DNA from 4 places in the Halomonas sp. 3F2F genome. Region 1 is predicted to be linked to each of the others. Evidence: predicted binding sites of a transcription regulator. Region 1 holds the regulator's gene; each other region holds the start of a gene.
What was found. The regulator FliA, encoded in region 1, starts transcription of late flagellar genes. The targets are predictions, from matches to a motif close to CTAAAGTTNNNNNNNNNNCNGCCGATA.
Positions count from the first base shown of each region.

Region 2: the regulator FliA is predicted to act here: its motif matches at 998-1,024, upstream of INT21_RS15265 (MbtH family protein).
Region 3: the regulator FliA is predicted to act here: its motif matches at 1,396-1,422, upstream of INT21_RS19090 (DUF4019 domain-containing protein).
Region 4: the regulator FliA is predicted to act here: its motif matches at 1,305-1,331, upstream of fliD (flagellar filament capping protein FliD).

Region 1 covers NZ_JABUZE010000075.1:4,980-7,182, forward strand. Annotated here, with positions in the region: gene INT21_RS08755 (flagellar hook protein FlgE) at 1-654, shown strand, start outside; partial or broken gene INT21_RS08760 (flagellar basal body rod protein FlgF) at 697-1,167, shown strand; gene INT21_RS08765 (RNA polymerase sigma factor FliA) at 1,167-1,817, shown strand; partial or broken gene INT21_RS08770 (chemotaxis protein MotA) at 1,857-2,180, shown strand.
Region 2 covers NZ_JABUZE010000142.1:40,704-42,906, forward strand. Annotated here, with positions in the region: gene INT21_RS15260 (thioesterase II family protein) at 1-699, opposite strand, end outside; gene INT21_RS15265 (MbtH family protein) at 689-934, opposite strand; gene INT21_RS15270 (DUF4880 domain-containing protein) at 1,161-1,367, opposite strand; gene INT21_RS15275 (RNA polymerase factor sigma-70) at 1,448-1,972, opposite strand; gene INT21_RS15280 (inositol monophosphatase family protein) at 2,202-2,203, shown strand, end outside.
Region 3 covers NZ_JABUZE010000188.1:8,556-10,758, reverse strand. Annotated here, with positions in the region: gene INT21_RS19100 (LysE family translocator) at 1-66, shown strand, start outside; gene INT21_RS19095 (antibiotic biosynthesis monooxygenase family protein) at 535-852, opposite strand; gene INT21_RS19090 (DUF4019 domain-containing protein) at 944-1,351, opposite strand; gene INT21_RS19085 (YfcC family protein) at 1,522-2,203, opposite strand, start outside.
Region 4 covers NZ_JABUZE010000149.1:1,090-3,292, forward strand. Annotated here, with positions in the region: gene fliD (flagellar filament capping protein FliD) at 1-1,180, shown strand, start outside; gene fliD (flagellar filament capping protein FliD) at 1,413-2,203, shown strand, end outside.

The DNA.
Region 1 (2,203 bases):
CAATGGAATGTGACTGCCGTCACTAACGGGGTAACCAGAGGCAGCTTTACATTGGACTTTACCCAAAGTGGTAGATTGCAAACCAATGCGCAGGGAGTTGTTACGGGTATTGGAGAGAGCGCCAACCCAGGAGGTGCAGTTGTAACTGAAGATCCAGAAACAGATGAAACTCGCGTCACTATTGGTGGCATCCCCGGTGGCGTCGATGCAGCCGCTCTGGATATCCAGTTTAAGTTTAATGGCTCTACTCAGTTTGCCGCAGACTCGTTGCAAAAAGAGCTGAACCAGGATGGCTTCACCTCTGGTGCACTGGCCGGTATTACCGTCACTGAAACAGGCGTTATCCAGCGTAACTTCACCAACGGTGAAACCCGTGCTGCGGGCCAGATTGCGCTAGCCAGTTTCCGTAATGAGGAAGGCCTTCAGCCACTGGGCAACAACTTGTGGGCGGCGACGAATACCTCTGGTTTGGAAAACCTGGGGGCGCCTGGCACCGGTCGTCTGGGTCAGATCCAAGCGGAAGCAGTAGAAGCGTCTAACGTCGACTTGGCCAGCGAGCTGGTAGATACCATTGTGGCGCAGCGTTCTTACCAAGCTAACTCCAACACCATCAGTACCCAGGACGAGCTCCTGCAGACCATTATTAACCTGTAGTCACTCGTAATAATGGCGTGATGCTGCGCTAAGGAGTCAGTTGTGGATCGTATGCTATACACCGCCATGAGCGGCGCCAAACACACAATGGACCAGCAGGCAGTGGTTAGCAATAACCTGTCGAATGTGTCTACCGCAGGCTTTCGCGCTCAGTTGCAAGCTGCGCGTTCAGTCCCGGTAGAGGGCGCTGGGCTACTCGACACGCGGGTATCGGCGGTGACGACCACCCCAGGCACCGATTTTTCGCAGGGCCCTATTGAACGCACGGGTCGAACCCTCGATATCGCGATGCAGGATGATGCCTGGATGGCGGTGCTAGGAGAAGACGGCACTGAGGCGTACACCCGCAGGGGCGACCTGCAGCTGGATAGTGATGGCGTACTGCTTAGTGTTGGGCGTCCGGTAATGGGGGAAGGTGGCCCCATTGCCTTGCCTCAAGGTGCGCAAGTATCCATTGGTGCGGACGGCACCATCAGTGCTATTCCCCAGGGTGAGGGGCCTGCGGCACTGGTATGCCACTGGTAAGACGTCAGGCCTTAACGCTGCAGGTAAGACTACCCGCAAGTATTGAGTTGGATGATCTTATTCAAGCTGGCATGGTGGGTTTATTAGAAGCACTAGGGCGTTTTGATGCGACCCAGGGGGCAACGTTCGCCACGTTTGCAAGCCAGCGTATTCGCGGTGCCATGATGGATGAGCTGCGCACACGTGACTGGTTGCCGCGTAGTGTACGCCGCTCTGCCAGAGCCGTGGATGATGCGGTGCGTCGCCTTGAACAGCAGTTAGGGCGCCCGCCGGAAGAGGGTGAGATCGCGCGTGACCTGGATATGCCGCTTAGTGAGTATCAGCAATTGCTCAACGATACGAACAGTGGCCAGTTGCTGCCCTTTGAAGAACTGGTGGCCGAAGGGGCCGAGTCCGCGAAGGAGGAAGCCACTAACCTGCCCTTCGATCAGTTGTTAGATCAGCAGCAGCGTCAGTCGTTAATTGATGCGATCGATGCCTTACCTGAGCGTGAAAAGCTACTGATGGCGTTGTATTACCAAGAAGAGCTGAACCTTAAAGAAGTCGGGGCGGTGCTGGGTGTGACCGAATCCCGTGTCTCCCAGCTTCACAGCCAAGCGATTAGCAGGCTTCGCGCTCGCTTATATGACACCACCTAACGCCACTATTAATCACGAATAACCGGCGAGGAGCCGTTGATGAACCCATCTACGCTGATCGGTATTTTTGCCAGCATGCTTTTGCTGGTAAGCGTGCTGTTTTTTACTGCAGAGTCGCCAGAAAGCTTTATCAACTTGCCGGGGCTAGCCATTGTGGTAACGGGCACCTTGGCGGCTACCTTTATTAGTTATCCGCTGAAAGAAGTGCTACGCGTGGTGCGCCTGGTGGGATTGGTGTTTCGGCGTGAAAACACCTATGTGCGTGATGATATTAACGAACTGGTTTCCATGGCGCGCCTGTGGTTCAAAGGCGATGTCAGGGCGGTTGAGAAGGAGCTAGAGCACACCCGTAACCCTGATCTTACCCAGCAACAGTGGACACTCGT
Region 2 (2,203 bases), on a different contig from region 1:
CAGGGTCAGTGCCTGTTCGATGGCTGCCACTACTTGCCTTTCCTGCTGGCGAATAAAGAAGTGCCCTCCCTCGAACCAGTTCAAAGAAAACGCCCCGCCCGCTACGCGCTGCCATGCTTCCAAGCGCACTTTCTCAATATCATCAGCAAGGCCCGCTAACACTTTGACGGGATAGTCGAATGGCGCACTACTGCGATAACGGAAACTACGACAGAGGCGATAGTCCGCCGCCAAAACATCAAGCGTGAGACGCATCAGCTCTGGGCTTTCGAATACTTCCTCTGGCGTGCCGCCCTGTTGGCGAAGATCCGCAATCAGGGCCTTATCGTTATCAAGGCCCGCCAAGCGCTCTGAATCACGCATTGAGGGCGCTGCACTACCTGAAGCGAATAGCATCCGTGGCTGAGGGCGCCCCACATCGCGCAAGCGAGCAGCGATGCCATAAGCCAGCAGCGCCCCCATGCTGTGACCAAACAGGGCAAAGTCACCGCGCATCCGCGTTGCCTGCTCTTCGCACAGCTTTACGACCTGAGTTTCGAAGTTGTCGACGAGCGGCTCACCCAAGCGCTCACCCCGCCCCGGCAACTCAACGGGGCACACCTCAATCCACGCTGGCAACTGGCGCTTCCAGCGCAGATACATGGTGGCACTGGCCCCAGCGCAGGGCAGGCAGAGCAGCTTTAGCCGCTTAGCCTGCATTCGCAGGCTCCGCTTCAGCAGCCTGCTGCTCGTCCATCCACTGACGCAGAGAGAGTGGCCGCATATCGGTCCAGGTTTTTTCGACGTACTCTAGGCAGGTTGGCTTATCGCCAAGCACACCGGTATCCGTCCAGCCAGCAGGAATTGCTTTCCACTCAGGCCAGAGGGAGTACTGCTCTTCGTGGTTAACTAACACGCGGAAAACAGCATCTTCACGATCAAAACAGCTTGTCATGGAACTAACCTCATCGTTGACGAAGAAATGAGAAACAAAACGCAATTGCTTCTCATTACATAATGACGAGTGAGGTATATAGAAATTTAATGCGGGGGAGAAAGAAAGTAGGAAAAATAAGCGTGAGGGCAAACGGCTCTAGTGCTTAAAAACATGAAAGCCGTTAAACCATCAAGGAAGAAAACCAGGGGGAACAAAAAAAGAATGGGCAAAAAGCGGTGATTTGTCAGTTGCGCTCATCACTGCGGGGGATCATTCCCGTTAGCAGCCATAGCTGTTCGGCTTCATGAAATACCCTGCGATGCTGAGAAGAAGCCGCTAGCCACGCATGGAGCGCCTCGCGATCAGCATCACTCAACGACTCTTCATGCTCGCGCATCAGCCAATCTAGCGCCACTTGCCAAACGGCATCATCGCCGCTGTCGTTATCCATCGTTACTGTCAAACCTCGCTACTGTTGTTCGTTGACAGTGTAACAAAGCGACCACAAAGAGGGGACGGAACGTAGGCTTACTAATCTGGCAACGTCTGACTTTGTAGCGACTGGCGGCAATGAGTCAATGCATCGCGAATCATAAAGTTAACTAACGTGGTGGAAATACCTAACAAGTGGGCCACTTCCCGCTGCGTATGGCTCCCCGACCGGTAGAGCTCAAAAGCGCGCCGCGTACGCTCGGGCAGCTCGTCCAACGCATCCACCACCTGAGCCAAGGCCTGACGATCAATCGCGATCACCTCTGGAGAGTGTGACGCGTAAGAGGCAGCCTCCCCCTCCTCTTCTTTGGCAAACAGCGTTGACTCAAATGCCGAACGGCGGCAACGGTCAATAGCGAGGTTGCGCACCACACGTGACACGTAGGATATGGGCTGCCTCACCTCAAAAAGCGTGGTTGCTTCTGAAATTTTTAGATAAGCATCCTGCACAACATCATCGGCCTGATCAGCATTGCCCAAGACTCTTGCGGCGACACAGCAGAGCCGGGGCCGCTGATTAACGAAGATATCTTCTAACTCAGCGCTCCAGGTCTGGGTATCCACTGATTGGCCTCCTGCCTTAACTAACACCACAAAATAAATAACAATAATTATTATTTGCGTTAACAAGCAGTAAAGTCAATCAGCGAGGCCTAATCCTCTTTTCATAACGATATGCTTGTACTAAACAACTGATCTACCAAACCAAAAAAGTCTACTGTCATCGCCATGTCATGAATGGTTAGTTACCTTTATCAAACGATTTGATAACAGCCCTCCCAGGAGAAACGACAT
Region 3 (2,203 bases), on a different contig from region 1:
CAAACACTGCAACGCTGGGTATTTGGAACGCTAATTATTGGCTTTGCCCTGAGGTTAGCCTCTTAAACTTAATCAGCAAAAAGCCTGCCTAGGCTGTAATGCCTGTCAGTTAAGGCTGACTGGCAGAGTCACCACACCGTCATTCCCGAGTCACCGCACCTCATTCCCGAGTCACCACACCGTCATTCCCGAGTCACCGCACCTCATTCCCGAGTCACCACACCGTCATTCCCGAGTCACCGCACCTCATTCCCGAGTCACCACACCGTCATTCCCGAGTCACCGCACCTCATTCCCGAGTCACCACACCGTCATTCCCGAGTGGGGTAATCGGGAATCCACCTTGACCTTGGCCTGCAGCAGCCCGAAAACCCAGATCAACATGGATTCCCGCTAAGGGCCTGCGGGAATGACGAAGTGGCAGGGCCTGCGGGAATGACGAGGGCGGCTCGGAGGGCTGGGGTGAAGTCACCGTCAGGCACTTATTAAACAAAAAACGCAGCCTAGGCATAATACCTAGGCTGCGTTAATAGTTTAAATACCATAATCTCGTTCGACTTTGGCAATGCGCGTCTTAAAGTGCTGGTACCACTGCTGATGGCCTAGTCGCTGAGCTTCCTGATGCTCAGCGTGGGCTTTCCACGCTTTTATTGAGGCCAAATCAGCCCAGTATGACACCGTCACACCCACTTCATTTCGGGCAGACTCTACCCCCAAGAATCCCGGCTGCTGTGCTGCAAGTTCAACCATTCTTGCCGCCATTGCGTCATAGCCGATATCGATCTCGGTGCGTTGCGAGGTAAAAATAACGGCGTAGTAAGGCGGCTCGGGCGTGTTAGCAATACTAGGCATAGCATCACCACTTTGGTACGCGCCGGGTGCGGCATCAGTCATTTACAAATACCTATTATAAAGCGCTATTACAAAGAGCTATTATAAAGAACTATTGAACATAATAACCACTGACTCGCCACTCACCATTTTCAAGATGAGGTGTTACGGTTTCTATTCCTCTCGCTTTATTTTCAAACCGAGTATGGAAGATAAAAACCATATAGTCGCCATCTGGCGCACCCGGCATAGATCGGTAGTGAGAGACTTGCACTTGTCGACGTGATTCTACCGGCCCAAACTCATTACGTGCTAACTCAATAATGCGTCTAAGCATGCTAGGCGATAGCGGCGTTTTTAGTAGCGGCGATGAGCTCTCCCAGGCTTGTTCAACCTCACCATTATCAATTGACTCTAACCACGCGAGCGCCGCTGATTCAGCCGTATTTGCAAACGCCTGAGTATAGGTGACTAGGCTAAACAGTATCGCAGCAAGAAGGAAAGCAGGTGATTTGGGCATGGCAGACTCTGTGACGGCTTGGTGGCTTTTACCTGTTAAGTGATTATCGGACAATGACCGAATTTCTTTAGGAACGAACCACATAACAGCAAAACGAAGGGGGAAAATTCTTCTGGATTCTCCCCCGTCACTGCTGCGTCGACCGTCAGTTAACCGCCTAACGACAGTACTTAATAACCCACGTAATAGCCTAATACCAGCGCTGCCCAGCACATAACGTAAACCAGCACCAACAAAGGAGTAATAACACGCAGCCACTGTGCATAAGAGACCCGGCCTAGCGCCAGCATGGCAAGGGTGCCACCAGACGTTGGTACAATCAGGTTAGTCAAACCATCCCCCACCTGGAATGACGTGATCATTAATTGACGGCTCATGCCAATTAAGTCTGCCAAAGGAATCAAAATCGGCATGGTAACCAATGCTTGGCCCGATCCGCCCGGAATAAACAGGTTAATCACGCCTTGAATAACACTTGAAGCGACAGCCGCCACGGCGGTAGGCATATCCCCCACCAGAGAGCTAAGGGAATTAACAATCGTATCGATAATCTGGGCATCTTTAAGGATGACCTGAATAGAGGCTGCAACACCAATCACTAAGGCACCGGCGGTTACCGATGAGGCGCCTTCCATCATCTGTCTTACCAGCGCATTGGCTCCCAGGCCGTTAGTGAGTCCAATAACAATCGCCATCAGCAAGAACATGGCGGCAATTTCATTGATGTACCAACCACGAGTAAACACACCGATCAGCATAATAATCAGGCCAGCAATAAAAATGGCTAATGTAATGATGTTCTGGCGGGTCAACGTATAGTCTTCGAGACGCTTGGTTAACTCGGCAGGGTTG
Region 4 (2,203 bases), on a different contig from region 1:
AACTGCCTCCGCTGAGTTAAACGACAGTGCGCTGTATGAAAGCCTTTCCACGAATGTGGGAGGCGATGCCATTACTGCCACGGCAGATGGCGAAGCGCAGCCCGGTAGTTACAATGTCACCGTTGATACACTCGCTACTCGTGGCACGCTGGCTTCCACAGGTGTTGATCAACTGGACGCGCCGCAAACGACCACTGAGCAAACGCTAACCTTCACATTCGGTGATGGGGCCAGTAAAGACGTCACCATCGGTGCGAATAGCAGCCTGGAAGATATTCGCGATGCGATTAATGCCAGTGAGGATTCAGGCGTTAACGCCACCATTGTGAACGACGGCACCAACTACCGGCTGGCGCTTAGTTCCAGCGAAACCGGTGCGGATGCCTCTATTACCGGCTTTAGCTTTTCTGATGCAGGCACAGCGCCCTTCGCCGCCGACACCGATAACACCCTGCAAGCAGGCACCGATGCCGCGTTGACGGTGAATGGCATTGCTATTACCAGCCCTACCAATCAGGTTGAAGGGGCGATTCAAGGCGTGACGCTTAACCTTCAAGATGAGGGCGATAGCACCGTGGCAGTCGAGCAGAATACACGCGCTGTTCGTGAAGCGATTACGGGCTTTGTCGATGCCTATAACGACCTCAAGGGCACCATCGGCGCGCTGACCAGTTTCAATTCTGAAACCGGTGCTGCGGGTGATCTGCTAGGTGATGGCACTGTCCGTATCGTTGAGTCTCGCATGCGCAGCGTGCTCAGCGGTGGCGTGGAAGGCGAATTTTCCATGCTCAGCGATATCGGCATTTCTTTACAGCGCGATGGCACGCTTGAAGTTGATAGCGACAAGCTTGATAACGCCATTGCCAATAATCAGGAGGCACTTTCAACCTTCTTTGCTGGCGATGCGGATGAGTCAGGCATGGCGGGGCAGCTTAACACCACAATAGAGCAGCTGCTTAGTTCCAACGGCAGAGTGTCGGGGGCGATTAGCGGTGCGGAAAGCCTCAAAGAATCTCTGGGTGAGCGCTATCTGAATATGGAGCAGTCTATTGAGCAGACCATTTCCCGCTATCGCACTCAATTCGGCCAGTTAGACGGCATGATTGCCCAGATGAACCAAACCAGCAACTATTTAACCCAGCAGTTTGATGCCCTTGACGCTCAGCTTGGGCGTAAATAGTCGCTAAAGTAATTTGGTGGTTGTTGAACGCCTACGCTAACGCCTGCTTCCTGCAGGCGTTTTCATTAGAAAATTCTCATTTCTAGTAAAAAAGTATGAAAATCGGCGAAAGCGCGAAAAGGCGCTAAAGTTGTGCGCTTTTCTGCCGATAGCAGTGCTATTAAATAAACGGGCGTGCGCATGCGTGCCTGGGTCTTGTGGTTTAGCCTTTTGCACTGAGGAATACCCCCGCATGGCGACGATAACCTCTCTTGGCGTTGGTTCTGGCCTTGATCTCACTGGTTTGCTTGATCAGCTTCAAGCGGCTGAGCGAGGCAAACTCGCGCCGATTACGCTTCAAAAGAAACAGCAGCAGGCGAAAATTTCTGCTTTCGGTCAACTTCAAACGTCGCTGAACTCGTTTCAAGATGCGGTCGCCAAAATCAATGACCCCAAGCTCTACCAAAGCCTTTCCGCCAATGTGCGTGGCGATGCCATTAAAGCGACTGCTGCCGCTGATGCGCTGCCGGGCAGCTACCGGGTAGAGGTCAGCCAGTTGGCCACCTCTGGTACGCTGGCCTCAAACCGCGTGGCAGAGCGGGACGCCGCCCTGGATCTACAAGGGGCCACCGCAATGCAGCTGACCTTTGGCGATGGGGAGAGCGTCGATATCAACATCGCAGAAGGCAGTAGCCTTGCAGATATTCGTGATGCCATTAACGCTGATAAAGAAGCTGGTGTTAACGCCACGATTATCAATGATGGCACGGGCTACCGGCTGGCACTTAGCTCTAAAACCACTGGCGCAGACGCTTCTATTGAAAGCTTTAGCTTTGTTGATACCAATGGCGCCGTGCTCCCCGGCCCCTTTGCTGAAGATGCGCTAACAAAACGCCCAGGTGAAAATGCCGCGCTTACGGTTAATGGCATTGCGATTAGTAGTGCAGAAAACAGTGTTGAAGGCGCGATTCAAGGCGTAACGCTAAATCTTGCTGAACTCAATATCGTGGACGGCGAAACGGCTTCCAGCACCATTAATATTGA